3 regions of the Streptomyces sp. NBC_00016 genome follow, and region 1 is predicted to be linked to each of the others. Evidence: riboswitches for the same ligand, from Rfam matches in the RefSeq annotation. Region 1 holds a riboswitch; each other region holds the start of a gene.
What was found. A riboswitch is a leader RNA that binds a small molecule or an ion and turns the genes downstream of it on or off. The one in region 1 is predicted to bind thiamine pyrophosphate.
Positions count from the first base shown of each region.

Region 2: another riboswitch for thiamine pyrophosphate. It lies ahead of thiO (glycine oxidase ThiO); the one in region 1 lies ahead of OG933_RS13605 (thiamine ABC transporter substrate-binding protein).
Region 3: another riboswitch for thiamine pyrophosphate. It lies ahead of thiC (phosphomethylpyrimidine synthase ThiC); the one in region 1 lies ahead of OG933_RS13605 (thiamine ABC transporter substrate-binding protein).

Region 1 is NZ_CP108304.1:3,120,174-3,124,431, reverse strand. Features, by position in the region: gene OG933_RS13615 (phosphatidate cytidylyltransferase) at 1-644, shown strand, start outside; gene rlmN (23S rRNA (adenine(2503)-C(2))-methyltransferase RlmN) at 805-1,911, shown strand; TPP riboswitch at 1,973-2,078, shown strand; gene OG933_RS13605 (thiamine ABC transporter substrate-binding protein) at 2,170-3,246, shown strand; gene OG933_RS13600 (ABC transporter permease) at 3,222-4,258, shown strand, end outside.
Region 2 is NZ_CP108304.1:7,152,723-7,156,980, forward strand. Features, by position in the region: gene OG933_RS31545 (thiazole synthase) at 1-377, opposite strand, end outside; gene thiS (sulfur carrier protein ThiS) at 381-581, opposite strand; gene thiO (glycine oxidase ThiO) at 626-1,792, opposite strand; TPP riboswitch at 1,790-1,900, opposite strand; gene OG933_RS31560 (hypothetical protein) at 1,953-2,303, shown strand; gene OG933_RS31565 (NAD(P)/FAD-dependent oxidoreductase) at 2,336-3,583, shown strand; gene OG933_RS31570 (Rv2175c family DNA-binding protein) at 3,643-4,008, shown strand; gene thiE (thiamine phosphate synthase) at 4,086-4,258, shown strand, end outside.
Region 3 is NZ_CP108304.1:5,097,511-5,101,768, reverse strand. Features, by position in the region: gene OG933_RS22600 (VWA domain-containing protein) at 1-161, opposite strand, end outside; gene OG933_RS22595 (hypothetical protein) at 158-706, opposite strand; gene thiC (phosphomethylpyrimidine synthase ThiC) at 963-2,789, opposite strand; TPP riboswitch at 2,782-2,971, opposite strand; gene OG933_RS22585 (YibE/F family protein) at 3,503-4,258, shown strand, end outside.

The sequences.
Region 1 (4,258 bases):
AGGCGCCGCTCGTGCCGCTCGCGGTCGGCGGTGCGGCGATGGTCGTCGCCGGATACGTCCGGGGTCCCGAGGGTGCCTGGGTCGCCATGGCCCTCACCGCGCTCGCGGTGCTGGTCTGGCGGATGACGGAACCGCCCGAGGGCTACCTGAAGGACGTCACCGCCGGCGTCTTCGCGGCCTTCTACGTCCCGTTCCTGGCCACGTTCGTCGCCCTGATGCTCACCGCCGACGACGGAGCGTTCCGCGTCATGATGTTCCTGGTCCTGACGGTCGTCAGCGACACGGGCGCGTACGCCGTCGGCTGGCGCTTCGGCAAGACCAAGCTCGCTCCGCGCATCAGCCCGGGCAAGACCCGCGAGGGCCTGCTCGGCGCGGTGTCGTTCGCGATGGTCGCCGGCGCGCTGCTGATGCAGTTCGTGATCGACGACGGCACCTGGTGGCAGGGTCTGCTGCTCGGCCTCGCCGTCGCGGCCAGCGCCACGCTCGGCGACCTCGGCGAGTCGATGATCAAGCGGGACCTGGGCATCAAGGACATGGGCACGCTGCTCCCGGGCCACGGGGGCATCATGGACCGCCTGGACTCGCTGCTGCCCACGGCTCCCGTGGTGTGGCTGATGCTCGTCCTGTTCGTGGGTTCCGGCTGACCCGCACCGCGCGACCGGCTCGTACGGGCCCTCTCCCTGTGCTTCGGGGAGGGGGCCCGTCGCCGTATGACCTGGCAGTTCTCCGCGCCCGGCCGCCGACGACCACGCCGCACGGCTCGCAGCCGGGGCCACGCATTCGATCTGAGACACTGGAGGGGTTATGCCTGCACCCGGAGAACTCACTTTCGTCGCCCCCCGCGGAGCCAAGAAGCCGCCGCGGCATCTCGCCGACCTCTCGCCCGCCGAGCGGAAGGAGGTCGTGGCGGAGATCGGGGAGAAGCCGTTCCGTGCCAAGCAGTTGTCGCAGCACTACTTCGCGCGTTACGCGCACGACCCGGCGGAGTGGACCGACATCCCCGCCGGTGCTCGCGAGAAGCTGCGTGAGGCGCTGCTGCCGGACCTGATGTCGGTCGTGCGGCATCTGTCGACGGACCAGGGGACCACCCGTAAGACCCTGTGGCGGCTGTTCGACGGCACGCTCGTGGAGTCGGTGCTGATGCGCTACCCGGACCGGGTGACGATGTGCATCAGCTCGCAGGCCGGGTGCGGGATGAACTGCCCGTTCTGCGCGACCGGACAGGCGGGCCTCGACCGCAACCTGTCCACCGCCGAGATCGTGCACCAGATCGTCGACGGGATGCGGGCGCTGCGGGACGGGGATGTCCCGGGCGGTCCCGCGCGGCTGTCCAACATCGTCTTCATGGGGATGGGCGAGCCTCTCGCCAACTACAAGCGGGTCGTCGGCGCCATCCGCGCGCTCACCGACCCGGCTCCGGACGGGCTCGGGATCTCGCAGCGGGGCATCACCGTGTCGACGGTCGGGCTGGTGCCGGCCATCCACCGGTTCTCCGACGAGGGCTTCAAGTGCCGGCTCGCGATCTCCCTGCACGCGCCGGACGACGAGCTGCGCGACACCCTCGTCCCCGTGAACACACGGTGGAAGGTGCGCGAGGTGCTGGACGCCGGGTTCGAGTACACCGAGCGGTCCGGGCGCCGGCTGTCCATCGAGTACGCGCTGATCCGCGACATCAACGACCAGGCCTGGCGTGGTGACCGGCTGGGGAGGCTGCTGCGCGGCAAGCCCGTGCACGTCAACCTCATCCCGCTCAACCCGACCCCGGGCTCGAAGTGGACGGCATCCCGGCCCGAGGACGAGAAGGCGTTCGTCGAGGCGATCGCCGCGCACGGGGTGCCGGTCACGGTGCGGGACACCCGTGGCCAGGAGATCGACGGGGCGTGCGGTCAGCTCGCGGCCACCGAGCGGTAGTCTGACCCCGGTATCAGGTACGACGTATCGGGTATCAGTACGTCCGTATCAGTACATCTTCATATTCCGACAGGGGAGCGCCACAGCGCTGAGAGTGCGGGAGAGTCCGCAGACCCTCTGAACCTTGCCCAGGTCATTCTGGGTAGGAAGTTCGGTCATCACTCAAGCTGTTGCGCCCTGCCCGGGCACCGGCGGAACCTTCCGCGGGTGCCCGGGCAGGGCCGCGTCTCTTCCTGGTCAACCCCAGGAGGAAATCCAGTGCACACCAGGACGTTCGTGGCCGCGGCCGTCGGCCTCGGCCTCGTCACGCTGTCCGCCTGCGGATCGTCGGACGACGACGGTTCGGCGGCGGAGTCCAGGACCGTCACCCTCGTCAGCCACGACTCGTGGGCCGTCTCCAAGAACGTGCTCGCGGACTTCGAGAAGAGTTCCGGCTACCAGGTGAAGGTCCTCAAGGACGGCGACGCCGGTCAGGCCGTCAACAAGGCCATCCTCACCAAGGACAACCCGCAGGGCGACGTCTTCTTCGGCGTCGACAACACGCTCCTGTCGCGCGCCCTCGACAACGGGCTGTTCCAGTCGTACGAGGCGAAGGGCGCGGACCAGGTCCTGCCCGCGTACCGGGCCGACCAGAAGAAGCACCGGGTCACGCCCGTCGACACCGGTGACATCTGCGTCAACTACGACAAGGCGTACTTCAGCGCGCACAAGCTGACCCCGCCCGCCTCCTTCGACGACCTCCTGAAGCCCGCGTACAAGAACCTGCTGGTCACCGAGAACGCCGCCACCTCCTCGCCCGGCCTCGGCTTCCTGCTGGGCACGGCGGCCGAGTACGGCGACGACGGCTGGGCGGACTACTGGAAGAAGCTGAAGGCCAACGGCGTGAAGGTGGTCGACGGCTGGGAGCAGGCCTACAACGAGGAGTTCTCCGGCTCCGCGGGCGGAAAGAAGGCGGGGGCCGACCGGCCGCTCGTCGTCTCGTACGCCTCCTCGCCGCCCGCCGAGGTGATCTACGGCGACCCCAAGCCGACCACCGCCCCGACCGGTGTCTCCACCGGCACCTGCTTCCGCCAGGTCGAGTACGCGGGTCTGCTGAGCAACGCAGCCAACCCCGAGGGCGGCAAGGCGCTCCTCGACTTCCTGCTCACCAAGGAGTTCCAGCAGGACATGCCGCTCAACATGTTCGTCTACCCGGTGCGGGAGGGGGCCGCGGTGCCGGCGGAGTTCACGAAGTACGGCCCGCAGGCCAAGGACCCCGAGACGCTGGACCCGGCGAAGATCGCCGACAACCGTGACGACTGGGTCAAGTCATGGACCTCGCTCGTACTGAAGTGACCGGGCGCGCGGCCCGCGCGGGGAACGCGGCGCGGCTCGGACTCATGGCCGTGCCCGTCGCGTTCTTCGCGGTCTTCTTCGCCTACCCGGTCGCCGCGATCGTCGCCCGGGGGCTCGGCTCCGACGGGGGCTGGCGCTTCGGGCGGCTGTGGGACGTGCTCGCGCAGGCCGACATCCGGCACGTCCTGTGGTTCACCACCTGGCAGGCGCTGGCCTCCACCGCGCTGACGCTCCTGGTCGCGCTGCCCGCCGCGTATGTCTTCGCCCGCCTGGAGTTCCCGGGCAAGCAGGTGCTGCGCGCCGTCGTCACCGTCCCGTTCGTGCTGCCGACGGTCGTCGTCGGCACGGCGTTCCTGGCGCTCGTCGGGCGCGGTGGACTGCTCGACGACCTGTGGGGCGTACGGCTGGACACCACGGTGTGGGCGATCCTGCTGGCGCACGTCTTCTTCAACTACGCGGTCGTCGTACGGACGGTGGGGGGATTGTGGTCGCAGCTCGACCCGCGGCAGGAGGAGGCGGCGCGGATGCTCGGTGCGTCCCGCCTGACGGCGTGGCGCACGGTCACCCTGCCCGCCCTGGGGCCCGCGGTCGCGGCCGCCGCGCTGATGGTCTTCCTCTTCACCTTCACCTCCTTCGGCGTGGTGCAGATCCTCGGCGGCCCCACCTTCTCCACCCTCGAGGTGGAGATCTACCGGCAGACCTCCGAGATCTTCGACCTGTCCACGGCCGCCGTCCTCACGATCGTCCAGTTCCTGGCCGTCGGCGCGATCCTCGCGGTGCACGCCCGGACCGTACGCAGGCGCGAGACCGCGCTGCGGCTGGTGGACGCGTCGGTGACGGCGCGGCGGCCGCGCGGCGCCGGGCAGTGGGCGCTGCTCGCCGCAGTGCTCGGCACGATCGCCGTGCTGCTGGTGCTGCCGCTGGCGGTGCTGGCGCAGCGCTCGCTCGACGCGCCCGGCTTCGCCTACTACCGGGCGTTGACCAGCGACGACGGGAATGTCTTCCTGGTCCC
Region 2 (4,258 bases), 4.0 Mb from region 1:
CCGTCGTCCACCAGCGTCTCCGCCGCCTCCAGCAGCTCGATCGGGTCCGGCAGCAGCGTGCGCTCGTCGGCGACGACCTCCAGCTTGATCAGATCGGTGCCCAGCGCCTCCCGCGCGAGCCGGGCCGTCAGCACGGCCTCCCCGGCGGTGAAACAGCCCGCCGTGTTCGGCAGCACCCGGATACCGAGCCGCTCCAGCACCGACAGCACGGAACCGTGCACCGAGGGGTCCACCCGGCGCATCGCGACCGTCGTCAGCTCGGTCCCGGACGCCACCAGCGCCCGCTCCAGCACCTCCAGGCTGGGCGCACCCCCCGTGCCCATGATCAGACGGGACGAGAAGGACCTGCCTGCGAGGACGAAGGGATCGTCGGCCATGGCTCAGCCCCCCTGGACCGCGGTGAGGACTTCCACCCGGTCACCGTCGCGCAGCGCCGTGGACGGCCACTGCGCGCGCGGGACGACGGTCTCGTTGAGCGCGGCGGCCACTCCGGAGGGCGCCGGCGTCAGGGACCGTACGACGCTGTCGAGGGCCGTACCGGCGGCGAACTCGCGCCGCTCTCCGTTCACCGAGACCTGCACGGGGGCGTTCTCCCGGGCGTTCCCCCGGGCGTTCTCCTGGGCGTTCATGCGGGCTGCTCCGAGAGTGCGGCGGCGCCGAAGCGCCGGGGCGTGAAGGGACGGGCCTCGTCCGGGAGCTCCCCGGTGGCCAGGGCGTGCGCCATCGCGTCACCCGTCACCGGCGTCAGCAGCACGCCGTTGCGGTAGTGGCCGGTGGCCAGCAGCAACCCCGCCAGCGCCGTCGGCCCGAGCAGCGGCGCGTTGTCCGGGGACCCGGGCCGCAGCCCCGCGCGCGTCTCCGTGAGCGGCAGCTCGGTGATCCCGGGGACCAGCTCATGGGCGTCGCGCAGCAACTCGTACACGCCCCCCGCCGTCACCGTGGTGTCCCAGCCCAGCTCCTCGCTGGTGGCGCCCACGACCAGCTCGCCGTTCTCCCGGGGGACCAGATAGACCTGGCTGCCGCGCACCACGGCCCGCACGGTCCGGCTCAGGAACGGCGCGTACCGCGGCGGCACGGTCAGCCGCAGCACCTGGCCCTTCACCGGCCGTACGGGGGGCAGCACGTCCTGCGGCACCCCCGCGAGCCGACCGCTCAGGCTGCCGCCGGCGAGCACCACCTGCCCCGCCTCCAGGGCCGTACCGTCCGGCGTGACGACCCCCGTGGCACGCTCGCCCACGACGGACAGCCGCTCGGCCCGTACGCGGTGGAAGGCCACCCCGGCCCGCTCGCACGCGGCCACCAGCGCCGCGGTCAGCCGCCGCGGGTCGATCTGGTGGTCGCCGTCGACCCGCAGCCCGCCCCGCGCCCCGGGCGCCAGCAGCGGCTCCAGGCGCCGGCACTCCCGCCCGGACAGCCACTCCGACTCCAGCCCCGACTGCTGCTGAAGTGCGTGCAGTTCGCGCAGATGGGCGCGGTCGTCGGAGTCCAGCGCGACCGCGAGCGTGCCGCAGCGCCGGTAGCCGAGGTCGTGCCCGGTCAGCTCCGTCAGCTCGGCCGCGAACTCCGGATAGCGGCGGGCGGAGGCCAGGTTGAGGCCGAGCAGGGTCTGCTCGCCGTGGTGCAGTTCCGTGACGGCGGCCAGCATCCCGGCCGCCACCTGGGCGGCCCCGCCGCCCGGTGCCGGGTCGACCACCGCCGTGGCGAAGCCGCGCTGCGCGGCCCGCCAGGCCGTGACCAGCCCGATGATCCCGCCCCCGATGACGAGGACGTCTGACGTACGTGGAGACGACATGGGCGTCCAGCCCCTCCCTTCGCCGGCATGACCCGGATCAGGTTCGACGGTCGGAGGCCGCCAGCCTCCCTCTCAGCCCGGTGCGTCCGGACTCCCGCGTGTGCTCTAGGTTGGCCACCCTAGCCCGTGGTCCGGCGCCTCTGTAAGGGAGCCTTTCGTCATGCCCCGCTCGTTGGACGGCCTCGTCCTCGCGCCCGTCGCCGACCAGGCCCCGGGCCAGGTCGGCACCCGAACCCGCTTCACGTACCACGAGCGCGGCGGCGAGATCTGGGCGGAGTACGCGGGCGGTGACGTCGTACGCGGGCATCTGGTGGGTACCCGGGAAGGGGACCGGCTCGACTTCCGGTACGTACAGCTCAAGCACGACGGGACGACGTCCTCGGGGCACTGCGTCTCGACGGTCGTGGAGCTTGGCGACGGACGGGTGCGGCTCGAGGAGAGCTGGGCGTGGGAGTCGCAGGAGGGCAGCGGCACCAGCGTTGTGGAGCAGGTCACGGCGCACGACGGCTGACTGACGATTCGTCAGCCGCCTAAGGTGATCAGGTGAGCGAGCAGAGGCAGGAAGAAGGCGGTCCGTCCGGGCGGCGCGTGGTGGTCGTCGGCGCGGGCATGGCCGGGGTGCAGACCGCCGTGGCCCTACGTGAACAGGGCTTCGACGGCAGGGTGACGCTGATCGGCGCGGAGCCCCACCAGCCCTACGACCGGCCCCCGCTGTCCAAGGCCGTCCTGCTCGGCAACGCCGAGGGCTCCGCCTTCGACGTCGACTTCGAGGGCCTCGGCATCGAGCTGGTGCTAGGCCGCGAGGTCGGCGGCCTTCGCCCCGCCGACCACGAGCTGGACACCGAGGCCGGGCCCGTCCCCTACGACGTCCTCGTCCTCGCCACCGGCGCCGAACCGATCCGGCTGCCCGGCGCCGAGGGCGTGCCCGGCGTGCACCTGCTGCGCACCCTGGACGACGCCGAACGGCTGCGGCCCGTACTCGCCCGGCAGCACGACATCGTGGTCGTCGGCGCCGGCTGGATCGGCGCCGAGTTCGCCACGGCCGCGCGGGAGGCCGGCTGCGCGGTCACCGTCGTCGAGGCCGCCGGCCGGCCGCTGGCCGGGGCCCTGCCCGCCGAGGTCGCCGCCCCGATGGCCGCCTGGTACGCCGACAGCGGCATCGAGCTGCGCACCCACGCGCGCGTGGAGCGCGTCGAGCCAGGTGCGGTCGTCCTGGAAGACGGCTCCCGGCTGCCCGCAGGCGCCGTCGTGGTGGGCATCGGCGCCCGCCCCGCCACCGCATGGCTGGCCGGCTCCGGCGTCGCGCTCGGCGCCCACCGTGAGGTCGTGGCCGACGTCCATCTGCGGACCTCCGTGCCCGATGTGTACGCGGTCGGCGACTGCGCCTCCTTCCCTTCGGGGCGGTACGGCGAGCGGCTCCTCGTGCATCACTGGGACAACGCCCTCCAGGGACCGCGCACGGTCGCGACGAACATCGTCGGCGCCGCCACCGACGAACCCCTGGCCGTCTACGACCCCGTCCCGTACTTCTGGTCCGAGCAGTTCGGCCGCTTCGTCCAGTACGCCGGACACCACGCCGACGCCGACCGCGTGCTGTGGCGCGGCGACCCGTCGGGACCCGCCTGGTCGGTGTGCTGGCTGCGCGGGGACCGGCTGGTCGCCCTGCTGGCCGTGGGCCGGGCACGCGACCTCGCCCAGGGCAAGCGGCTGATCCAGGCGGGCACACCCATGAACCCCCGGCTCCTCACGGACCCGGCGAGGCCTTTGAAGGCGGCGACGGCGGCGGCCTGAGCACCTGGTCGGACCGGCCCGGTTTCCGACTGTCAGCGGCAGATGGCAGGCTTGTTCCCGTGACCGAGATTGACGCAAAGACCGATGCTCTCGTCCCCGCCTGGCTCACCGTGCCCGACATCGCGGAGATGCTCGATGTCGACGTGATCCGCGTCCGGCAGCTGATCAAGGACGGACAGCTCATCGCCGTACGCCGAGGCGAGAACCGCGCGCTGCACATCCCCGCCGCCTTCATCGACGAGGACAAGGTGGTGAAGGGCCTGGTCGGGACCCTGACCCTGCTGCGGGACGACGGCTTCAAGGACGAAGAGATGCTCGAGTGGCTCTTCACCCCCGACCCGAGCCTGCCCGGCACCCCCGCGCAGGCCCTGAGTGAGAATCGCGGCACGGAGGTGAAGCGCCGCGCCCAGGCGCTCGCCGTCTGACCCGCGTATTCGGACCGACACACGCGGCGTACGGGGGCGCCCGCTCCCGTACGCCACCGCACTGGGGGGACCTTCGTATGCCCGACACCGCCCGCACCGGCCTGGCCGGCGCCCTGCTGTACCTCTGCACGGACGCCCGCACCCGCCAGGGGGACCTCCCGGAGTTCCTGGACGCGGTCCTCGCGGGCGGTGTCGACATCGTCCAGCTGCGCGACAAGGGCATCGAGGCGGCCGAGGAACTGGAGCACCT
Region 3 (4,258 bases), 2.0 Mb from region 1:
ACGAAGTCCCTGTCGTCACGCACCCGTCCGTCCTGCGCCAGCAGCAAGGCCGAGGCATCGATGTCCGGCCCACCGGCCCCTTCGGCCCAGCTCAGTTCGACCCGTACATCCGGCACGTCGACCGGCAGATTGGCACCCTTGCTCAGGGATCGCGCTGTCATGGAGGCAAGTCTGCCGAGCCGACGCCCTGGGGCAACCGAACGAGCGCGATTCCTTCCTCCTGGGCGACCGCCAGGAGCGTGCCGTCGGGACGCAGCGCCGCGACCGGTGTCGGTATGTGGGTGACTCCGAAGGCACCCACACGGCGCGACACCTTCACCTCGGGCCACTCCGCCAGCACTTCACCGGTGATGACGTCGATCAGCCGAGGGTGCCCGTGCAAGGAGACGACGCGACCACCACCCGCGAGCAGCGTGCCGACCTCGAAATCGACAGAGCTCCGGTGCAGCCACGCGCGCCGGGACAATGACCACACTCCGATCCGACGACGTCCGAGCGAGGCGACCTCCTCGTCGTCGAGGAACTCGTCCCCGGTCGCCACCGCCAGTCGGTCGTCGTCGAGCCAGCAGGCCGACTCCACCTCGGCGTCGATCCCCGGCTGCATCGGCAGCACCCCGCGCCCGTCCAGTACGGCCGGGTCCGCCAGCGCACTCTCCAGATCGAAGACCTCGGCGTACGACGCTGTAGCGGCCGGACGGTGAGACAACACTTCGGTCGAAGCCGGGACCGTGATCGGTGGCCGTCCGGCGCTCCACACCATCGGCGCTCCACGCCCGGCCACCCACCGCATCGACCAGCTCATCGCCCTGCCAGGCCAATGACCGGACCGGCGCCGTCGACTTCACCCACGCCAAGGCCCCTCTCCCCCCTCGCAACAACGTCGTCCCTCCCCCTCCGTGACGGTCGCTGATGGCGCTGTCCCCAGGCCGCGGACCTCAGGGGACAGCGCCGATCCGAGTACGTCAGTCAGCCAGCGGCAGGTACACCCGGTTCCCGCTCGCCGCGAACTCCTTCGACTTCTCCAGCATGCCCTCGGCGATCTCCTCCGCCGAGGCCCCGTCGGCCGCCCCGCCGCCGAACCGCTCGTTGATGCTCTGGCTGATCTTCATCGAGCAGAACTTCGGCCCGCACATCGAGCAGAAGTGCGCCGTCTTCGCCGGCTCAGCGGGGAGTGTCTCGTCGTGGAACTCCCGTGCCGTGTCGGGATCGAGGGCGAGGTTGAACTGGTCCTCCCAGCGGAACTCGAAGCGGGCGTCGGACAGCGCGTCGTCCCATTCCTGCGCACCGGGGTGCCCCTTGGCGAGGTCGGCTGCGTGGGCGGCGATCTTGTAGGTGATGACGCCGGTCTTGACGTCGTCCCGGTTGGGCAGGCCCAGATGTTCCTTCGGCGTGACGTAGCAGAGCATGGCCGTGCCCCACCAGGCGATCATCGCGGCACCGATGCCGGAGGTGATGTGGTCGTACGCCGGCGCGACGTCCGTCGTCAGCGGGCCGAGCGTATAGAACGGAGCTTCATCACAGATCTCCTGCTGAAGGTCGATGTTCTCCTTGATCTTGTGCATCGGGACATGGCCCGGGCCTTCGATCATCGTCTGAACATGGAAACGCTTCGCGACCCGGTTGAGTTCCCCGAGGGTCCTCAACTCAGCGAACTGCGCAGCGTCGTTGGCGTCCGCGATGGAACCCGGCCGCAGGCCGTCACCCAGGGAGTACGTGACGTCGTAGGCGGCGAGGATCTCGCAGAGTTCCTCGAAGTTCTCGTAGAGGAACGACTCCTTGTGGTGCGCGAGGCACCAGGCCGCCATGATCGAGCCGCCACGGGACACGATGCCGGTCTTGCGGTTGGCGGTGAGCGGGACGTACGACAGGCGGACACCGGCGTGGACCGTCATGTAGTCCACGCCCTGCTCGGCCTGCTCGATGACGGTGTCCTTGTAGATCTCCCAGGTCAGTTCCTCGGCGCGGCCGTCGACCTTCTCCAGCGCCTGGTACAGCGGCACCGTGCCGATGGGGACGGGGGAGTTGCGCAGCACCCACTCGCGGGTGGTGTGGATGTTGCGGCCGGTCGACAGGTCCATGACCGTGTCGGCGCCCCAACGGGTCGCCCAGGTCATCTTCTCGACCTCCTCCTCGATGGAGGACGTCACCGCCGAGTTACCGATGTTGGCGTTGACCTTCACCAGGAACCGCTTGCCGATGATCATCGGCTCGATCTCCGGGTGATTGACGTTGGCCGGCAGCACGGCGCGACCCGCCGCGATCTCCTCGCGAACCACCTCGGGGGAGACGTTCTCCCGGATGGCCACGAACTCCATCTCGGGTGTGATCTCCCCCCGGCGCGCATACGCGAGCTGGGTGACCGCCTCGCCGTTCCGCCCGCGGCGCGGCAGGCGCGGCCGGCCCGGGAAGACCGCGTCGAGGTTGCGCAGACCGCCGCGCGGTGAGGTGTGCTTGAGGCCGTCGTCCTCGGGGCGGACCGGCCGGCCCGCGTACTCGGCGGTGTCGCCCCGGGCGATGATCCAGTTCTCGCGCAACGGCGACAGGCCCCTGCGGACGTCGGTCTCGACGAGTGGATCGGTGTACGGGCCGGAGGTGTCGTACAGGCTGACCGACTGCCCGTTGGTGAGATGCACCTGACGAACCGGCACCTGTAGATCGGAGCGAGTGCCCTCGACGTACCCCTTGTGCCAGCCGATGGACTTCCCGGCCTCCGAGGCATTCACGTCGACCGTGCTCTCGCTGGTCGCGTTCTGCGTGAAGGCAGGCGTGCGTGCGTCCTTGTTGGTCATGAGACCTACTCCCTACGCCGGCATTACCCGGTAACAGGTTCGGCGGTCGACGCAGCGGCTACCGCCTGCCGATGTTTCATGTGAAACATCACTCGATTCGAGAGACGTTCCACGTGAAACATCGCGAAGACGGAGGTCAGCGCCCTCTCAGCCCGGTGCTCCGAGCTCCCGCGTGTGCAAAGGTTGTCTCCACGCTAGCGTCAATTCTGGCGCGGTGAACAGAGGGCCCGTGTCGTTCTTGCGATGATCGGTCGGTGACCACGACACACCAGCCCCCGTATCCGCCGCCCGAGCCGCCCCGCCGACCGGGCGCCGCCAGCGGCCCCGGCAATGGCTCCGGCAATGGCTCCGGAAGCGGTCCTGGCAGCGGCCCCAGAGGCGACCGCGACTTCAGCAACGGTCACGACCACCCGCGTAGTCCCGACCACGGGCCGGGATACGCAGGCGGGCTCGGCGGACTGAGACGCGCCGGAACCCCTGGCGGCCGAGGGCCCGGCCCGGTCGAGGGCCGCGGGGCAGGGCCGGGGCCCCAGTCGGGGCCAGGAGCGCAGCCAGGGTCGGGGTCGGGGAGTGGCCGGGGCTATGGAAACGGTCCAGGGCCCGGGACCGGCCGGGGATACCGGAACGGGCAGGAATACCGGAACGGGCAAGGGCCCGAGAACGACCAGGGATACGGGGACGACCGCGGGTACGACGGGTACGGGGATCGGTCCGTGCCCGGGCAGGAGTACGGCCCCGACCATGGTCCCGGCCCCCGTCCTGGCCCGGGCCCTCGTCCTGAACGTGGTCCCGGCTCCGGTTCCGATCCTGGCTCTGGTCCCGGCTCTGGTGACGGATATGGCTTCGACCGCGAACACGGTCATGGGCAGAGTCACGACGGTGGCCATGGCGGCGGTCCCGGCAACGGCCCCGGCGATGGCCAGGGCGGCGGACACGGCCAGGGCGACGGGCACGGCCATGGCCCGGGCGACGGGCACGGCTCCGGTTCGGACGGCGGGCACGGGCATTCGCACAGCCACAGTCATGGCCCGGCCGCCCCCGTCTCCCAGCACCTGCGCAAGGTCATCGCGGCCATCCTCATCCCGTTCGGAGCCGCGGTACTGGTGGGGCTCGTGGTGCTGTGGCCCGGCGGAGCCCCGGCGCACGAGCGCACCGGAGTCGGCTTCGACCGGCAGACCCAGCAGGCCACGGTCACCAAGGTCGTGAGCCTGAGCTGCGCGTCGGTGAACGCCTCGGGCGACACCCCTACCGGCGACACCTCCACGGCCGAGGGCTCCTCCGCCCAGCAGCAGGCGGCCGGCACCTGCAAGCGGGCCACGATCCGGGTGGACACCGGCGACGACAAGGGCCGTACCTTCACCGAGATCGTCCAGCCGGACCAGTCACGGCAGTTGGAGCAGGGCGAGAAGGTCGTGGTCGCCTACGAGCCCTCCGCGCCGAAGGACCTCCAGTACTCGGTCACCGATGTG